Regions from separate parts of the Streptomyces similanensis genome, predicted to be linked through region 4. Evidence: riboswitches for the same ligand, from Rfam matches in the RefSeq annotation. Region 4 holds a riboswitch; each other region holds the start of a gene.
The links. A riboswitch is a leader RNA that binds a small molecule or an ion and turns the genes downstream of it on or off. The one in region 4 is predicted to bind cobalamin.
Positions count from the first base shown of each region.

Region 1: another riboswitch for cobalamin. It lies ahead of metE (5-methyltetrahydropteroyltriglutamate--homocysteine S-methyltransferase); the one in region 4 lies ahead of ABEB07_RS00230 ((2Fe-2S) ferredoxin domain-containing protein).
Region 2: another riboswitch for cobalamin. It lies ahead of ABEB07_RS21755 (cobalamin biosynthesis protein); the one in region 4 lies ahead of ABEB07_RS00230 ((2Fe-2S) ferredoxin domain-containing protein).
Region 3: another riboswitch for cobalamin. It lies ahead of cobN (cobaltochelatase subunit CobN); the one in region 4 lies ahead of ABEB07_RS00230 ((2Fe-2S) ferredoxin domain-containing protein).

Region 1 is NZ_BAABKC010000037.1:254,878-259,111, reverse strand. It holds gene aceB (malate synthase A) at 1-1,055, shown strand, start outside; gene ABEB07_RS12525 (3-hydroxybutyryl-CoA dehydrogenase) at 1,052-1,921, shown strand; cobalamin riboswitch at 2,161-2,378, shown strand; gene metE (5-methyltetrahydropteroyltriglutamate--homocysteine S-methyltransferase) at 2,547-4,234, shown strand, end outside.
Region 2 is NZ_BAABKC010000064.1:55,604-59,837, forward strand. It holds gene ABEB07_RS21750 (cobyric acid synthase) at 1-747, opposite strand, end outside; gene ABEB07_RS21755 (cobalamin biosynthesis protein) at 744-1,772, opposite strand; cobalamin riboswitch at 1,877-2,017, opposite strand; gene ABEB07_RS21760 (hypothetical protein) at 2,301-2,531, opposite strand; gene ABEB07_RS21765 (inorganic phosphate transporter) at 2,566-3,948, opposite strand; gene ABEB07_RS21770 (class II aldolase/adducin family protein) at 4,081-4,234, shown strand, end outside.
Region 3 is NZ_BAABKC010000067.1:14,150-18,383, reverse strand. It holds gene cobG (precorrin-3B synthase) at 1-1,205, opposite strand, end outside; cobalamin riboswitch at 1,251-1,404, shown strand; gene cobN (cobaltochelatase subunit CobN) at 1,468-4,234, shown strand, end outside.
Region 4 is NZ_BAABKC010000001.1:50,253-54,486, forward strand. It holds gene ABEB07_RS00225 (enoyl-CoA hydratase/isomerase family protein) at 1-1,030, opposite strand, end outside; gene ABEB07_RS00230 ((2Fe-2S) ferredoxin domain-containing protein) at 1,158-1,541, opposite strand; cobalamin riboswitch at 1,602-1,723, opposite strand; gene nicT (Nickel transporter NicT) at 1,788-2,954, opposite strand; gene ABEB07_RS00240 (AfsR/SARP family transcriptional regulator) at 3,091-4,234, opposite strand, start outside.

The sequences.
Region 1 (4,234 bases), on a different contig from region 4:
ACGGCCGCCCGGCGCCGGCCGCGCTGGTCGACTTCGGCCTGTACTTCTTCCACTGCGCCCGGCGCCAGATCGACGCCGGACACGGCCCGTACTTCTGCCTCCCCAAGCTGGAGAACCGCTACGAGGCCCGGCTGTGGAACGACGTGTTCCTGCTCGCGCAGGAACTGCTGGGCATCCCGCGGGGCACGATCCGCGCCACCGTCCTGATCGAGACGATCACCGCCGCCTTCGAGATGGAGGAGATCCTCCACGAACTGCGCGAGCACAGCGCGGGGTTGAACGCGGGCCGCTGGGACTACCTGTTCAGCCTGATCAAGACCTTCGGCCACCGCACCGACTTCCTCCTGCCGGACCGCGCGCGGGTGACCATGACCGCGCCGTTCCTGCGGGCGTACACCGAACTCCTCGTACGCACCTGCCACCGGCGCGGCGCGCACGCCATCGGCGGCATGGCCGCGCAGGTGCCGGGCGGCGACCCGGCCGCGCACGAGGCCGCGCTCGCCACGGTGCGCCTGGACAAGGAGCGGGAGGCCGAGGACGGCTTCGACGGCTCCTGGGTGGCCCATCCGGGTCTGGTCCCGGTGTGCCGCCAGGCGTTCGACGACGTCCTCGGCGACCGGCCGCACCAGCTCGACCGCACCCGCGACGACGTGGCGGTGAGCGCCGCCGAGCTGCTGTCGGTGCGCCGGATCAGCGGCCCGCCGACCCCGGAGGGAGTGCGCACCAACGTCTTCGTGGCGGTGCGCTACTTCGCCGCCTGGCTGCGCGGACAGGGCGCGGTCGCCATCGACGGCCTGATGGAGGACGCGGCCACCGCCGAGATCGCCCGGGTGCAGATCTGGCAGTGGCTGCGGCACCGGGTGATCGCACGCGAGACGGTGCTGCGGCTGCTGGACGACGAGATCGCCGCGCTGGGCGCGGAGTACCCGTGGGCGCCGGTGGACGAGATCCGCGCCCTGTTCGAACGCACGGCGATGGCGGGCGAGTTGCCGCTGTTCTTCACCCCGGACGCCTACAGCCGCCACCTGGTGCGCCGGACGGCGGTGCCGGCGTGAGCGCGGGCGTCGCACGCGTCGGCGTCGTCGGCGGCGGGCAGATGGGCGCCGGCATCGCCGAGGTGTGCGCGCGGGCCGGGCTCGACACCGTGGTCTGCGAGGTGGACGCGGTCGCCGCCCGCACGGCGCGGGACCGGGTGGCCGCCTCACTCGACCGGGCGGTACGGCGCGGGAAGCTGGAGCGGGCGGCGGCCCGGGAGGCGCTCGCCCGGACGGTGTTCACCGGCAGCCTGGACGACCTCGCCGACCGGCAGCTCGTCATCGAGGCCGTCGTCGAGAACCCGGACGCCAAGACCGAGGTCTTCGCCGCCCTCGACAAGATCGTCGAGGACCCGGCGGCCGTCCTGGCCACCAACACCTCCTCCCTGCCGGTGATGCGGCTCGGGATGGCGACCGGCCGCGCGGACCGGGTGGTGGGCCTGCACTTCTTCAACCCCGTCCCGGTGCTGCCGCTGGTCGAGGTGGTGACCTCGCTGCACACCTCGGCCGCGACGACGGCCCGCATCGAGGACTTCGCGGCCCGCACGCTCGGCAAGACGGTCGTCCGCTCCCAGGACCGGGCCGGCTTCGTCGTCAACGCGCTGCTCGTCCCCTATCTGCTCGCCGCGGTCCGGATGGCGGAGTCCGGGTTCGCCACGGCCGCCGACATCGACGCGGGCATGGAGCTGGGGTGCGCCCACCCCATGGGTCCGCTCAAGCTCGCCGACCTGATCGGCCTGGACACCGTCGCCTCGATCGCCGAGTCGCTCTACGACGAGTTCCGTGAACCCCTGTACGCGCCGCCGCCGCTGCTCCAGCGGATGGTGGAGGCGGGGCTGCTGGGCCGCAAGACCGGCCGGGGGTTCCACACCTACGACCGGGGCTGAGGGCCTGGTACGACTGCGACCAGGGGCTGAGGGCCTGGTACGGCGCGGGCTGAGGGGCCCGCACCGCCGCGGGGGTGAGGGTCCCCGCGGTCCGTGGGGCGGGGGCGGGAAGCGCTGGTGCGGCGCTTGCCGCCCCTGCCCCGTGTCTCGTTCGCCGTGCTCCGCGTACCTCGTTCGCCGTGCTCCGCACCGTCTTCCGGATTCTGGACGGCGTTCTTCCTTTCTCGGCGACACCCCGTAGGCTGACGGCAGCAGCTGGTTCGCCCCGTCCGCCAGGCGGGGTGTCGCAAGAGGGAACCCGGTGGGAATCCGGGACTGCCCCGCAGCGGTGAGCGGGAACGACCGCCGTCATACGCACTGGGTCCGAGCGGGCCTGGGAAGCGACGGCCAGTAGGTGTCCTCCGGCGAGGAGGGCGTGCCCGCGAGTCCGAAGACCTGCCAACTGCCCGCGTGCGGACCGTTCCGTGCGCGGACATCCCGGTGACCTCGTGGGCGGGTCGGCGTACACACCGGACGGAACGGCCGTGCTTGTGCCGCGCGGGGTCGCCGCCGTCCGGTTCGTCACCCCTTCGCGCTCTCGTCCTGTCGCCGGGTCTCAGGGATTCATCTCGTGAAGGAGATCTCCGTGACCACGAAGTCCGCAGCCGCGGCAGCACGGGCCACCGTGTACGGCTACCCCCGCCAGGGCCAGAACCGGGAACTGAAGAAGGCCGTCGAGGGCTACTGGAAGGGCCGCGTCACCGCTGACGCCCTCCAGGACACCGCCGCCGGACTCCGGCGCCGCAACTGGCGCCGGCTCGCCGAGGCCGGCGTCCACGAGGTGCCCACCGGTGACTTCTCGTACTACGACCACGTCCTCGACGCCACCGTCATGGTGGGCGCGATCCCCGAGCGGCACCGCGCCGCCGTCGACGCGGACGCCTTGGACGGCTACTTCGCCATGGCCCGCGGCACCCAGGAGGTCGCTCCGCTGGAGATGACCAAGTGGTTCGACACCAACTACCACTACCTGGTGCCCGAACTCGGCCCGGACACCGTCTTCGCGGCCGACTCCGCGAAGCAGGTCGCCGAGCTGAAGGAGGCCCTCGCCCAGGGCCTGACGGCCCGGCCCGTGCTGGTCGGCCCCGTCACGTACCTGCTGCTCGCCAAGCCCGCGCCCGGCGTGCCCGCCGACTTCGAGCCGCTCACCCTGCTGGACCGGCTGCTGCCCGTCTACGCCGAGGTGATCGCCGACCTGCGCGCGGCCGGCGCCGAGTGGGTGCAGCTGGACGAGCCCGCGCTGGTCCAGGACCGCACCCCGGCCGAGCTGAACGCCGCCGAGCGCGCCTACCGCGACCTCGGCGCCCTCACCGACCGGCCCAAGCTGCTGGTGGCGTCCTACTTCGACCGCCTCGGCGACGCCCTGCCCCTGCTGGCCAAGGCGCCGGTCGAGGGTCTCGCGCTGGACTTCACCGAGGCCGCCGCCGCCAACCTGGACGCCCTGGCCGCCGTCGGCGGGCTGCCCGGCAAGCGCCTGGTGGCCGGTGTCGTCAACGGCCGCAACATCTGGATCAACGACCTCCAGAAGTCGCTGTCCACGCTCGGCACCCTGCTGGGCCTGGCCGACCGGGTCGACGTCGCCGCCTCCTGCTCGCTGCTGCACGTGCCGCTGGACGCCGCCGCCGAGCGGGACATCGAACCGCAGATCCGCCGCTGGCTCGCCTTCGCCCGGCAGAAGACCGCCGAGATCGTCACCCTCGCCAAGGGCCTCGCCCAGGGCACCGACAGCATCAGCGGCGAACTGGCCGCCAACCGCGCCGACCTGGCCTCCCGCGCGGGCTCGCCGATCACGCGCGACCCCGCCGTGCGGGCCCGCTCCGCGGCCGTGACGGACGCCGACGCGCGCCGCTCCCAGCCGTACGCCGAGCGGGCCGCGGCGCAGCGCGCCCACCTCGGGCTGCCGCTGCTGCCCACGACGACGATCGGCTCGTTCCCGCAGACCGCCGAACTGCGCACCGCCCGCGCCGATCTGCGCGCCGGACGCCTCGACACCGCCGGGTACGAGGAGCGCATCAAGGCGGAGATCCAGGAGGTCGTCTCCTTCCAGGAGAAGACCGGCATCGACGTCCTGGTGCACGGCGAGCCCGAACGCAACGACATGGTCCAGTACTTCGCCGAGCAGCTGACCGGCTACCTCGCCACCCAGCACGGCTGGGTGCAGTCCTACGGCACCCGGTACGTGCGTCCGCCGATCCTGGCCGGCGACATCTCCCGCCCCGAGTCCATGACCGTGCGCTGGACGTCCTACGCCCAGTCGCTGAGCGACCGCCCCGT
Region 2 (4,234 bases), on a different contig from region 4:
CTCCCGCACGGCGCCGCGCAGGGAGACCCGGAGACCGTCCTCCTCGTCGATGCCGAGCCCGTGCCGGAACGGCAGCACGCCGTAGGTGTGCCGTCCGGTCAGCCCGCGCAGCATGTCGAGGCCCGGTTCGAGCAGGGTGACGTCGCCGCGGAACTTGTTGACGAGGAACCCCGCGACCAGCTCCTGGTCCTCGGGGGACAGCAGGGCGAGGGTGCCGAAGAAGGAGGCGAAGACGCCGCCGCGGTCGATGTCGCCGACCACGAGCACCGGCAGCCGCGCGCCGCGCGCGATGCCCATGTTGACGATGTCGGTGCGGCGCAGGTTGATCTCCGCCGGGCTGCCCGCCCCCTCGCAGATCACCGCGTCGTACGCGCCCCGCAGCTCGGCCAGGCAGTCCAGCACGGTGCCCAGCAGTTTCTGCTGGCGCCCGCCGTGGTAGCCGCGGGCGCTCAGCTCGCCGACCGGCTTGCCCAGCAGCACCACCTGGCTGCTCTGCTCGCCGCCCGGCTTGAGCAGCACCGGGTTCATCAGCGCGGTCGGCTCGATCCGGCACGCCTGCGCCTGCATGGCCTGCGCCCGGCCGATCTCGGCGCCCTCGCGGGTGACGAAGGAGTTCAGGGACATGTTCTGCCCCTTGAACGGCGCGACCTTGACGCCCTGGCGCACCAGCCACCGGCAGATCCCGGCCGTGACGACGCTCTTCCCGGCGTCGGAGGTGGTTCCGGCGACGAGCAGACCGCCGCTCATGAGGTACGTCCCTTCGTCACGGGGGTGCGCGGGCGGCGACCGCCGCCCGGTGCGGGGGCCGAACGGAGGCCGCTCGCCGCCGGGGTGCGCGGGAGACGGGCGCCCAGCAGGCGCGCGCCGGCGCAGGCGCCGAGCGCGAGCCAGCTCACGCGCCGGGAGAGGCGTACGGCCCGGTCGATGTCGGCCGCCCGGACGGCGCGTCCGCCGCCGTTGAGCACCGGCCGGTGCTCCACCCGCCCCGCGTACGACAGCGTGCCGCCCAGGCGCACGCCGAGCGCCCCGGCGAAGGACGCCTCGACCGGCCCGGCGTTGGGGCTCGGATGCCGGCCGGCGTCGGCGCGCCAGGCCCGTACGGCCCCGCGCGGATCGCCGCCGGCCACGGTGGCGAGGACGGCGGTCAGCCGCGCGCCCGGCCAGCCGGCCACGTCGTCCAGCCGGGCGGAGGCCCAGCCGTAGCGCAGGTGGCGGGGCGACTTGTGGCCGACCATCGCGTCGAGCGTGTTGACCGCGCGGAACCCGAGCAGACCCGGCACGCCCGCGACGGCGCCCCAGGTGAGCGCGCCGACCACCGCGTCGGAGGTGTTCTCGGCGACGGACTCGACCACGGCGCGGGCGATCCCGTCGGCGTCCAGCGCCTGCGGGTCGCGCCCGCACAGGTGCGGCAGCCGCGCCCGGGCGGCCTCGATGTCGCCGGACTCCAGCGCGCGGCCGATGGCGCGGGCCTCGTGGGCCAGCGAGGTCCCGCCCACGACGGCCCAGGTGGCGACGCCGGTCAGGGCGGCGGAGGCGGTGGGGGAGGTGCGTACGGCGCGGGCGGCGACGGCGCCCAGCGCGGCGGCGCCGCCCGCGCACACCGCGGTGTGCAGAGCGCCCCACCCGCGGTGGTCCCGCCACAGCACGCGTTCCACGGCGCCCGCGGCACGGCCGAACGCGGCGACCGGGTGCCCGCGGCGCGGATCGCCGAGGAGGAGGTCGCCGAGGAGGCCGGCGGCGGCGCCGTACGCGAAGACGCGCTCGGCACCCATCGGGTCAGCCCGCCGCGAGGACGGTCAGGGGGTCGTCGCTGGTGACTCTCGGTCGGCAGCCGCGCATGGCGATATGTCCTCACTCAGGGTGTCCACGCCCTGGTTCGACGAGACCGGCGGTGAGAGTTCCTGGCTCCCGGGGGTTTCCTCCCCGGTCACAGTGGCGGGACCGCGCCGGATTCGCACCGGGCTTCCTCTCCTGCCGCCGTACATGGCCCCGGCAGTCCACCACGCCCCGCGAACACCCGTCAACTTGCCGTTGACCTGCGTCGTACGACTGAGATGAGGCCCACACCGGCCCCGCGCGACGGCGTGCCCCGGCGTGCCCCGGCGCGCGCCCGCGCACCCGTCGTCCCGCGCCTCCCACCCCGCCGCTCCCGCACCTCCCACCCCTTCGACGCGGGCCCGCCCCGGACAAGGCTCCGCCCCGCGCGGGCCGCTGGGTGGCGGTCCCTGCACGGGGCGGGGGAGGAGGCTGAGGGGCCGGTCGGGGCGGCGGCGTCGGCCGCGGCGGTGACCGGCCCGGGGTCAGCCCTTGCCCATGATCAGGTAGATGCCGTAGCCCACCGCGGCGGCGCACGCCGCGAAGCAGACGTAGGCGCCGGTGACGGCGAGCGTCCCGCCGCCCGCACCGGTGGCCACCGCCCGCTCACGGCGGGAGAGGCCGGCGATGCCGAGGGTGAACAGGGCCACCAGGCCCACGGTGGCCACGAGGCTGACGCCGAAGACGGAGCCGAGGGCTGCCCAGTCGATCTTCATGGTGATGCTTCCTTGGGGGACCGGTGTGCGGGACTCAGACGGTCGCGGCCGGCGGTACCGCCGCGCTCGCGGGGGTCGCCGACGGCGTCGGGTCGATACGGGGCGCGGACGCCGGCGCCGGGATGGTCGCCGCGAGGTCCTCGGTGAGCAGGCCGGCGGCCGTGGCCGGGACCGCGCCGAGCGGGGCGGCGAACGCCGCGGCGGGGGCGCCGACGGCCTGGGCCGGGATCCCGGGGACCGGGGCGGCCGGGGGCGGCGCCACGGCGGCGATCGCCTGGGTCACCACGCCGGCCGGCTCCTCGGACCCGGCGCCGGTGACGTTGGTGTGGTCGACGACCTGGCGGCGGGAGATCTTCCAGATCGCCGCGGAGGAGGCGACGAGGAACACGGCGACGAGCGCGGTGCCCCAGTCGCCGAGGCCCGTCACGGCCTCCGCGCCCGCGCCCACCAGCGCGGCGGCGGGCAGCGTCAGCACCCAGGCGATGGCCATCCGGCCCGCGGTGGACCAGCGGACCACGCCGCCCTTGCGGCCCAGACCCGCGCCCATCACCGAACCGGAGACGACGTGCGTGGTGGACAGGGAGAAGCCCAGGTGGGAGGAGGCCAGGATGGCGGCGGCCGAGCTGGTCTGGGCGGCGAAGCCCTGCTGCGGCCGGAGGTCGGTCAGGCCCGAGCCCATGGTGCGGATGATGCGCCAGCCGCCGATGTAGGTGCCGGCCGCGATGGCCAGGCCCGCGCAGAGAATCACCCAGGTGGGAGGGTTGGAGCCGGGGGCGATGGCGCCGCCGGCGATCAGGGCGAGGGTGATGATGCCCATCGTCTTCTGCGCGTCGTTGGTGCCGTGGGCCAGCGAGACCAGACCGGCGGAGGCGATCTGCCCGACCCGGTGGCCCTTTTCGGCCGCCTTGCCGTTCGCCCCGCCGTCGCCGTTCCCGCCGATGGCATACGACAGCCGGGTCGCGGCCAGCGCGGCCAGGCCCGCCACGATCGGGGCGGCGACGGCCGGGATCATGACCTTGGTGACCAGCACGTCGCCGTGCACCGCGCCGATGCCGGCGGAGGCGACGGTGGCGCCGATCAGACCGCCCATGAGGGCGTGCGAGGAGCTGGAGGGGAGCCCGACCAGCCAGGTCAGCAGATTCCAGAGGATCGCGCCGACCAGGGCGGCGAAGATGACCTCGGGACGGATGCCGGCCTCGTCGACGAGGCCCTTGGAGATCGTGTTCGCGACCTCCACGGAGAGGAAGGCGCCCACCAGGTTCAGCGCGGCCGACATGGCCACCGCGACCTTGGGCTTGAGCGCGCCGGTGGAGATGGTGGTGGCCATCGCGTTGGCGGTGTCGTGGAAACCGTTCGTGAAATCGAACGCGAGTGCGGTTATCACCACGATCGCGAGGATCAGCGAGAAGCTTTCCATTTACCCAGGCAATCGTTCGAGCGTCATTGGCTCGTTGAACGTAGGTAACCAGGGTGAACGGAAGATGAACTGGCGCGGTATGGGCGGTGTCCGATTCTGTTGCACACTTCACACCGCTGGCAGGATCGCCCCATGGCTGAAGAACGCGACGAGGGACGGCCCGGCGCCCGCCCGGAACACGACGGAGAACGGCCCGGCGAGCGTCCGCGACGCGACGGACGACGGCCCGGCGAGCGTCCGGGACCGGACGGCCGCCGCGAGGTCCGTGCCGAGGAGGCCCGCGCCT
Region 3 (4,234 bases), on a different contig from region 4:
GTGGCGGCCGACACGCGGTAACCCCCGCCCGGTGTCGCGACCACGTCGACGTGGTCGCCGCGGGGGTGACCGCAGCGCCGTTCGCACCCGGACCAGTACACGGGGAGGCCGACACCGTCGGTCGCTTCCAGCGACAGCGCCGCGTCCGCCCGTACGTCGGCGTGCGCCTTGGCGCATCCGGGGCGGCCGACGCACGCGCCCACGCCGAGCCAGGGAGAGGAGGGATCGGTCACCAGGCCGGCCGCGCCGAGACGGGCGAACGTCTCGGCCGCCTGTGCCGCGGACGCGTTCCCCAGGGGAACGACGACACCGCGCCAGGGCGTCAGCCGCAGCTCGGTCACGCACACACGGGCCAGCTCGTCCCACTGTCGGGCCGAGAGCCTCCCCAGCGGCACGTGCACGGACAGCGCACCTTCGACGACACCTGGCCGCGGGCCGTCGAGGACGCCGGCCGGCTGGGGCGACTCCTCGTGGCCGATCCCCTCAGCAGTCAGGCGATCGCGCACCAGGCGGTCCATCTCACCCTCGGGCAGCATGAGTTCGGAAATCCGCCAGGCTCGTGCTCCCTGCGAGCGCGCCGCGTCGAGGAACGCCTCGGCGGCCGCCAGCGCCGCGCGTGCCGTGTCCCCGGCGGCCACGCGGACCGACCCGGGGGCGAGCCACGCCCCCGTTTCCGCGACCGCGCGCACGGTGACGTCCGCACCGAGTGCGGCCACGTCACCGCGCCCGTCGTCCAAGGCGAACAGGAACCGCCCCGACAGGCCCGTCGCGGTGTCACTCGCGCACAACGCGGCGTCCAGGGCCGTCAGCCAGGGCCGTACGTCCCGCAGACCACCGCCGTCGAGGCCGGACAGCGGCGAGGCGACGATGTTCCGCACCCGTTCGTGCTCCCACGAGGGCAGCAGCCCGGCCGAGTCCAGCACGGCCGCCAGTTCCGCACCGCACCCCTGTGCCAGTCCGCGCAGCTGCACATTGCCTCGCGAGGTCAGGTGCAGATCGCCGTCGCCCAGCCGGCGCGCGGCGTCGCCGAGAGCCCGCGCCTGATCCGCGGTCAGTACGCCGCCGGGCAGCCGGACACGGGCCAGCGCTCCGTCGTCCGCCGTGTGCAGCCGCAGCGTCCCGGGGCACGCGTCACCGCGGTCCCGCGCGGCCGGTGTGGCCTGGGACGACGAAGGAGGCATTGCCGTGGGCATGGCGGTGAGCATACCTACGATCACACCCGATGTACGCCCTGCGCGCATTCCGTGACCCTTACTATGATCCCCGGTGGATCACCCGGTCCACCGATCGCCCGCACGGCGACAGGGGAGGAAGCCGGTGTGAATCCGGCACGGTCCCGCCACTGTGAGCCCGGCCCCTCGAAGGCCGGGCGAGTCAGGAACTCCCTTTCCCGGGTCGGCTCTGCCCGACGGGGTGACTCATTCCACACCGCCCGGGGCGCGGACCCCGAGGAAGGCCAGGCGACGCATGCCCACTCCGTCCGGGGAGCGTGCCCCGCACGCCCGCGACATCCTGCTCCTGTCGACCTCCGACACCGACCTGCTCAGCGCCCGCGCGGCCGGCGGCCCGGTCGCCTACCGCTTCGCCAACCCGGCCCGACTTCCGCTGGACCGGCTTCCGGCCCTCCTCGACGGCGTCGGGCTCGTCGTCGTTCGCCTTCTCGGCGGGATCCGAGCCTGGCAGGACGGCTTGGACCTGCTCCTCGCGGACGGGCGCCCGGTCATCGTCCTCACCGGTGAACAGGCCCCCGACGCGCAGCTGATGGCCGCTTCCACCGTCCCCATCGGCATCGCCGCCGAGGCACACGCCTACCTCGCCCACGGCGGCCCCGCCAACCTGGAACACCTGGCCCGGTTCCTCTCCGACACGGTGCTGCTCACCGGCCACGGATTCGACGCGCCCGCCCCCGCCCCCTCCTGGGGACCCTTGCAGCGCCCGGAGCCGAAGGCAGACGGCCCGACCGTCGCCGTGCTCTACTACCGCGCCCACCACATGAGCGGCAACACGGCCTTCGTCCACGCCCTGTGCGACGCCGTCGAGGACGCGGGCGGCCGCCCGCTGCCCCTCTACGTCGCCTCCCTGCGCGCCCCCGAGCCGGAGCTGATCGACGAACTGCGCGCCGCCGACGTGATCGTCACCACCGTGCTGGCGGCCGGCGGCACCAGGCCCGCCGAGGCGTCGGCCGGGCAGGACGACGAGTCCTGGGACGCCGGCGCGCTCACCGCGCTGGACGTCCCGATCCTGCAGGCCCTGTGCCTGACCAGCTCGCGCACGACATGGGAGGAGAACGACGAGGGCGTCTCCCCGCTCGACGCGGCCAGCCAGATCGCCGTGCCCGAGTTCGACGGCCGCCTGATCACCGTGCCGTTCTCCTTCAAGGAGATCGACGCCGACGGCCTGCCCGCCTACGTCGCCGACCCCGAGCGATCCGCCCGCGTCGCCGGAATCGCCGTACGCCACGCCCGGCTTCGCCACATCCCGCCCGTCCGCAAGCGTCTCGCCCTCGTCCTGTCCGCCTACCCGACCAAGCACTCCCGCATCGGCAACGCCGTCGGCCTGGACACCCCCGCCAGCGCCGTCGCCCTGCTGCGCCGCCTGCGGGACGAGGGATACGACTTCGGCGGGGTCGACGTCCCCGGCCTGGCCTCGGGCGACGGCGACGAACTGATCCGCGCGCTCATCGAGGCGGGCGGCCACGACCAGGACTGGCTCACCGAGGAGCAGTTGGCGCGCAACCCGGTGCGCATCCCGGCCGCCGACTACCGCCGCTGGTTCGCGACCCTGCCCGAGAGCCTGCGCACGGCGGTGGAGGAGCACTGGGGCCCGCCGCCCGGCGAGATGTTCGTCGACCGCAGCCGCGACAAGGAGGGCGACATCGTCCTGGCGGCCCTGCGCTTCGGCAACCTGCTCATCCTCATCCAGCCCCCGCGCGGCTTCGGCGAGAACCCGATCGCCATCTACCACGACCCCGACCTCCCGCCGTCCCACCACTACCTGGCCGCCTACCGGTGGATCGCCGCCCCGCAGACCGACGGCGGCTTCGGCGCCGACGCGATGATCCACCTCGGCAAGCACGGCAACCTGGAATGGCTGCCCGGCAAGAACGCCGGCCTCTCCGCCGCCTGCGGCCCCGACGCCGCCCTCGGCGACCTCCCCCTGGTCTACCCCTTCCTGGTCAACGACCCCGGCGAAGGCACCCAGGCCAAACGCCGCGCCCACGCGACCCTCGTCGACCACCTCGTCCCGCCCATGGCCCGCGCCGACTCCTACGGCGACATCGCACGGCTGGAACAACTCCTCGACGAGTACGCACAGATCTCCGCCATGGACCCGGCCAAGCTGCCCGCCATCCGCGCCCAGATCTGGACCCTCATCCAGGCCGCCCGCCTCGACCACGATCTCGGCCTGGACGACCGCCCCGACGACGACGGCTTCGACGACTTCCTCCTCCACGTCGACGGCTGGCTCTGCGAGGTCAAGGACGCCCAGATCCGCGACGGCCTCCACGTCCTCGGCACCGCGCCCGCCGGCGAGGACCGCGTCAACCTCGTCCTCGCCATCCTGCGCGCCCGCCAGATCTGGGGCGGCACCACCGCCCTCCCCGGTCTGCGCGAGGCCCTCGGCCTGGACGAGTCCGCCGCGACCCGCACGACGGCCGACGCGGCCGAGGAGCAGGCGCGGGCCCTGGTGAAGGCGATGGAGGACGCGCACTGGGACCCGGCCGCCGTCCCCGTCGAGCACGGCGAACATGTCGCCGCCGTCCTTGAGTTCGCCGCCCGCGAGGTCGTCCCCCGGCTCGCGGCGACCACGGCGGAGCTGGACCACACCGTGCACGCCCTGGCCGGCGGCTTCGTCCCGGCCGGCCCCTCCGGCTCCCCGCTGCGCGGCCTGGTCAACGTCCTGCCGACCGGCCGCAACTTCTACTCCGTCGATCCCAAGGCCGTCCCCTCCCGCCTCGCCTGGGAGACCGGACAGGCCCTCGCCGACTCCCTCCTCCAGCGCTACCGCGCCGACAACGGCGCCTGGCCCACCTCCGTCGGCCTGTCCCTGTGGGGCACCAGCGCCATGCGCACCGCCGGCGACGACGTCGCCGAGGCGCTCGCCCTGCTCGGCGTCCGCCCCGTCTGGGACGACGCCTCGCGCCGTGTGACCGGCCTTGAGCCCATCCCGTACGAGGAACTGGGCCGCCCGCGCATCGACGTCACCCTGCGCATCTCCGGCTTCTTCCGCGACG
Region 4 (4,234 bases):
CCCGGTCGCCGAGGGGTGCGAAGAAACGCTCGACGTCGGCCTCCGGGACCTCGGCCAGGGTCCGCGGCGACCAGTGCGGGTCGCGGTCCTTGTCGATGACCTGGGCGCGGATGCCCTCCACCAGGTCGGGGCCGCGCAGGCAGGCGCGGGAGACGCGGTACTCCTGGTCGAGGACCCGCTCCAGCGAGCCGAGGCGGCGGGCCCGGCGCAGCGCGGCGAGGGTCACCTTCAGGGAGGTGGGCGACCTGGTCAGCAGGGTTTTCGCGGTCTGTTCGGCGGCCGGTTCGCCGTAGCCGCGCAGCCGGTCGACGATCTCCTCGACGGTGTCGGCGGCGTAGCAGGCGTCGATCCACTCCCGCCGGGCGGCCAACTCGCCTTCCGCGGGCTGCTGTACGTGGCGTTCCAGGGCGTCGTGCACGGGCAGGTCGGCGAGGTCGGTGAGGAGGTCGGTGAGGTGGGTGGAGGGGAGGTAGTGGTCGGCGAGGCCGCACAGCAGGGCGTCGTCGGCGCCGATCTGCGCGCCGGTCAGGGCGAGGTGGGTGCCCAGTTCGCCCGGGGCGAGGGCCAGCAGGTGGGTGCCGCCGACGTCCGGGACGAAGCCGATGCCGGTCTCGGGCATGGCGATCCGGGAGCGCTCGGTGACGATCCGCACGCTGCCGTGCGCGGAGACGCCGACGCCGCCGCCCATCACGATGCCGTCCATGAGGGCGACGTACGGCTTGGGGTAGCGGGCGATCCGGGCGTTGAGCCGGTACTCGTCGCGCCAGAACGCGGCGGCCGCCGAACCGTCGCCGTCACGGGCGTCGTCGTGGATGGCGCGGATGTCACCGCCCGCGCACAGACCCCGCTCCCCCGCGCCGCTGACGACGACGGTCTCCACCGCCGGATCGTGCTCCCAGACGGTGAGCGCGGCGTCGATGCGGCGCACCATCTCGTGGGTGAGCGCGTTGATGGCTCGGGGCCGGTTGAGGGTGATGTGGGCGGCCCGTCCGGCGGTGTGGAAGAGGACGGGGGCCTCGGTGGCGCTCATCCGAACGCCTCCGTCAGGCCGCGGGCCACGATGACGCGCATGTTCTCGTTGGTTCCTTCCCTGGTCTGGTGCACCCGCTGGTCGCGGACGGTCTTCTCGGCGCGGTGTCCGGGGTACGGCCACGGCTTCAGGGGTCCGTGCGGCGGCGTGGCGGGGTGAAGGCGTACAGGTCGAGGATGTCCGGCCGGGGCGCGACGCCGGGGCCGCCGGCGCGCACCCAGGTGACGATGTCCTCGGTCGCGTCCGCGTCGTTGACCAGCCCCAGCCACACCGGCCGCGCCCCGGCGGCCCGGCCTGCGGCGGACGGCTGTACGACGACGACGTTGGCCTGGTCGCACACGTCGAGGCAGTCGGAGATCCGTACCGGCGCCGCCGCCCGCAGTCGGGCGGTCTGCGCCGCGTGGTCGACGCCCGGCACCTTGGGACTGCCGCAGCAGCAGTCCCGGCACACGACGATCCGGCACGGCACCGGTTCGCCGCCCGCCCTCTCCCTCACGCCCTGTTCGGACACGCCGCACCGCTCCCCTCCCGGGGAGATCCGCCCCGGTGTCGATCGAGGGGGCGACCGCGTGAGTCTCCTGGCTCCCGGATCGCCGCTCGCCCCGCCTTCCCACCCGCTGGGGGCAGTGGCCTGCCGGAACTCGCTCACCGGTCACAGTGGCGGGACCGCGTCGGATTCACACCGACTTCCTCGGGCCGCCGTCGCCCATGTCGGCGGTCATCATCGCATCAGCGCCGTCGGTCTCCGGCCGCCGGGTCACTCCGGTTCGGCCGACGCCGTCGCGCGGGCCATGCCCGCCTCCCACTTCTCCTCGATGCGGCCCGTCTTCCACACCACGATGGCGACGGCCCAGGTGGCGAAGAACAGGCCGACGATGACGTAGCCGACGACGTTCAGGTCGAGCCCCGCGATCCAGTTCCAGAACGCGCCGTGCAGACCCGCCTGGTCGACGAGCAGGCCGAGCAGTTCGACCGTGCCGATGATGAGCGCGACGGCGACGGACAGGCCGGTCATCGTGAGGTTGTAGTAGACCTTGCGGACCGGCTTGGAGAACGCCCAGCCGTAGGCGAAGTTCATGAACGAGCCGTCGATCGTGTCCAGCAGCGACATGCCCGCCGCGAACAGGACGGGCAGGCACAGGATGGCGTACCAGGGCAGCCCGGAGGCCGCTCCCGACCCGGCCAGGACGAGGAGGGCGATCTCGGTCGCGGTGTCGAAGCCGAGGCCGAAGAGCAGTCCCAGCGGGTACATCTGCCACGGCTCGGTGATCGTCTTCGTCAGCCGGCCCAGCAGGCGGTTCATGAAGCCGCGGTTGTTCAACTGCTCTTCGAGCGCAACCTCGTCGAAGTGCCCGGTGCGCATCTGCCGGAACACCTTCCAGATGCCGGCCATGATCAGCAGGTTGACGATCGCGATGGCGTAGAGGAAGGTCCCGGAGACGGTCGTGCCGATCCAGCCGGTGACGGCGTGCAGCGTCGAGCCGTCGTCCTCCACCGGTCCCGCCAGCGCCTTGACGCCCAGCGAGAGCAGGAGGGCGAGCAGGAAGACGATCGAGGAGTGGCCGAGGGAGAACCAGAAGCCGACCGACAGCGGACGCCTGCCCTCGCCCATCAGCTTGCGGGTGGTGTTGTCGATCGCGGCGATGTGGTCGGCGTCGAAGGCGTGCCGCATGCCGAGGGTGTAGGCGGTGACGCCGATGCCGACGCCGAAGGTCTTGGTGCCCAGGCTGTAGTGCTCCGGGGCGACGATCCCGACCAGGGTGCCCCAGCCGATGACGTGCAGGGCGAGGACGAAGCCCGCCATACCGCCGACGCCGGCCCACTCCTTGCGGGTCATGGACGCGCGGACACGGTGCCACGACAGGCGCGGCCCGCCGTCCGGGACGGCCGGGCGCGGGGGTGCGGAGTCGGGGGCGGTGCTCATGGGGGTGCCGGCCTCACTGTGCGGGATGTCTGTGCGGTGTGTCTGTGCGGGGTGTCTGTGCGGTGTGCGCATTCCACGTTTCTGCACATGACTCGCAACTACAACGAAGAGGTGGCAAAGACAGGGTCAAGGCTGGTCAGGCCGCTTGACCCGGCCGGTCGGTCGCGTCCGCCCGGCCCGGCTGGTCCGTCCGGTCCGCCGACTGGGGCAGTGCGGCGCGGGCCCGGCGCTCGGCCTCGGCCGGGCTCAGGGACGTGCCTTTTTCAAACACCTGGTCGAAGGCGCGTACGCCCAGGACGGCCCGCGCCGCCGCGGTGACGCGGTCGACGTCGCCGCGTTCGGCGGGCGGCAGCGGCGCGCCCGCGTCACGGCGCGCGGCGTGGGCGGCGCCGAGGAGCCGGGCCGCGCGGACGGCGCCGGTGCGGTCCCCGGCCAGGACGGCCGTGCCCGCGAGACCCTCCAGGCAGAGCGCGAGGGCGCGCGGCTCGTCCAGTGTGCGGGCGATCGCGAGGCCGCGCAGATGGTGGGCGGCGGCGCGGCCGGCGTCGCCGCGCAGTTCGGCGAGGAAGCCCAGCTCGGCGTGGAGGAGGTGGTCGCCCGCCGGGGAGGAGACGTCGGCGTGGTGGTCGCGGATGCGCAGCAGGCGCGTCTCGGCCTCGGCGAGGTCGCCGTGCCGCCGCGCGCCGAGGGCCAGCCCCATGTCGGCGTGGATCTCCCCGTACTTGTAGCCCTGCTCGACGGCGATACGCCGGGCCCGCTGGTGCAGTGCGCGCGCCCGGCCGAAGTCACGGGCGAGCAGCGCGAGACGGCCGAGTCCGGAGAGCCGGGCCGACACCTCGGCGCGCAGACCCAACTCCTCCGCCATGACGAGCCCTTCGCGCTGGCAGTGCTCCGCCCGCCCGTACTCGCCCTTGATCTCGGCGAGCGCGGCGAGCGGCGAGACGCTCTGCAACTCGCCCCAACGATCGCCCAGTTCGCGGAACAGCTCCCGGCTGCGCTCCCCGTCGCGGGCCAGTCGGTCCAGGTCGCCGCGGACCAGGGCGAGCGCCGCGCGCAGTCCGAGCGCCGCCGCGACGCCCCACCGCTCCGCCGCGGCCTCGAAACGGGCGAGGGCGCGGGTGTTCAGCGCGTCGGCGGCGGCCAGGTCGCCGACGCTGAACATGCCGTAGGCGTTCAGCCACAGCGCCCGGGCCCGGCGGAGGTGCGGCGGGTCGGGCACGAGAGGGTGCGTGGGAGCGGACGCGGGTTCGGTGGGCGGGAGCGGTGTGCGCTCGCCGGTC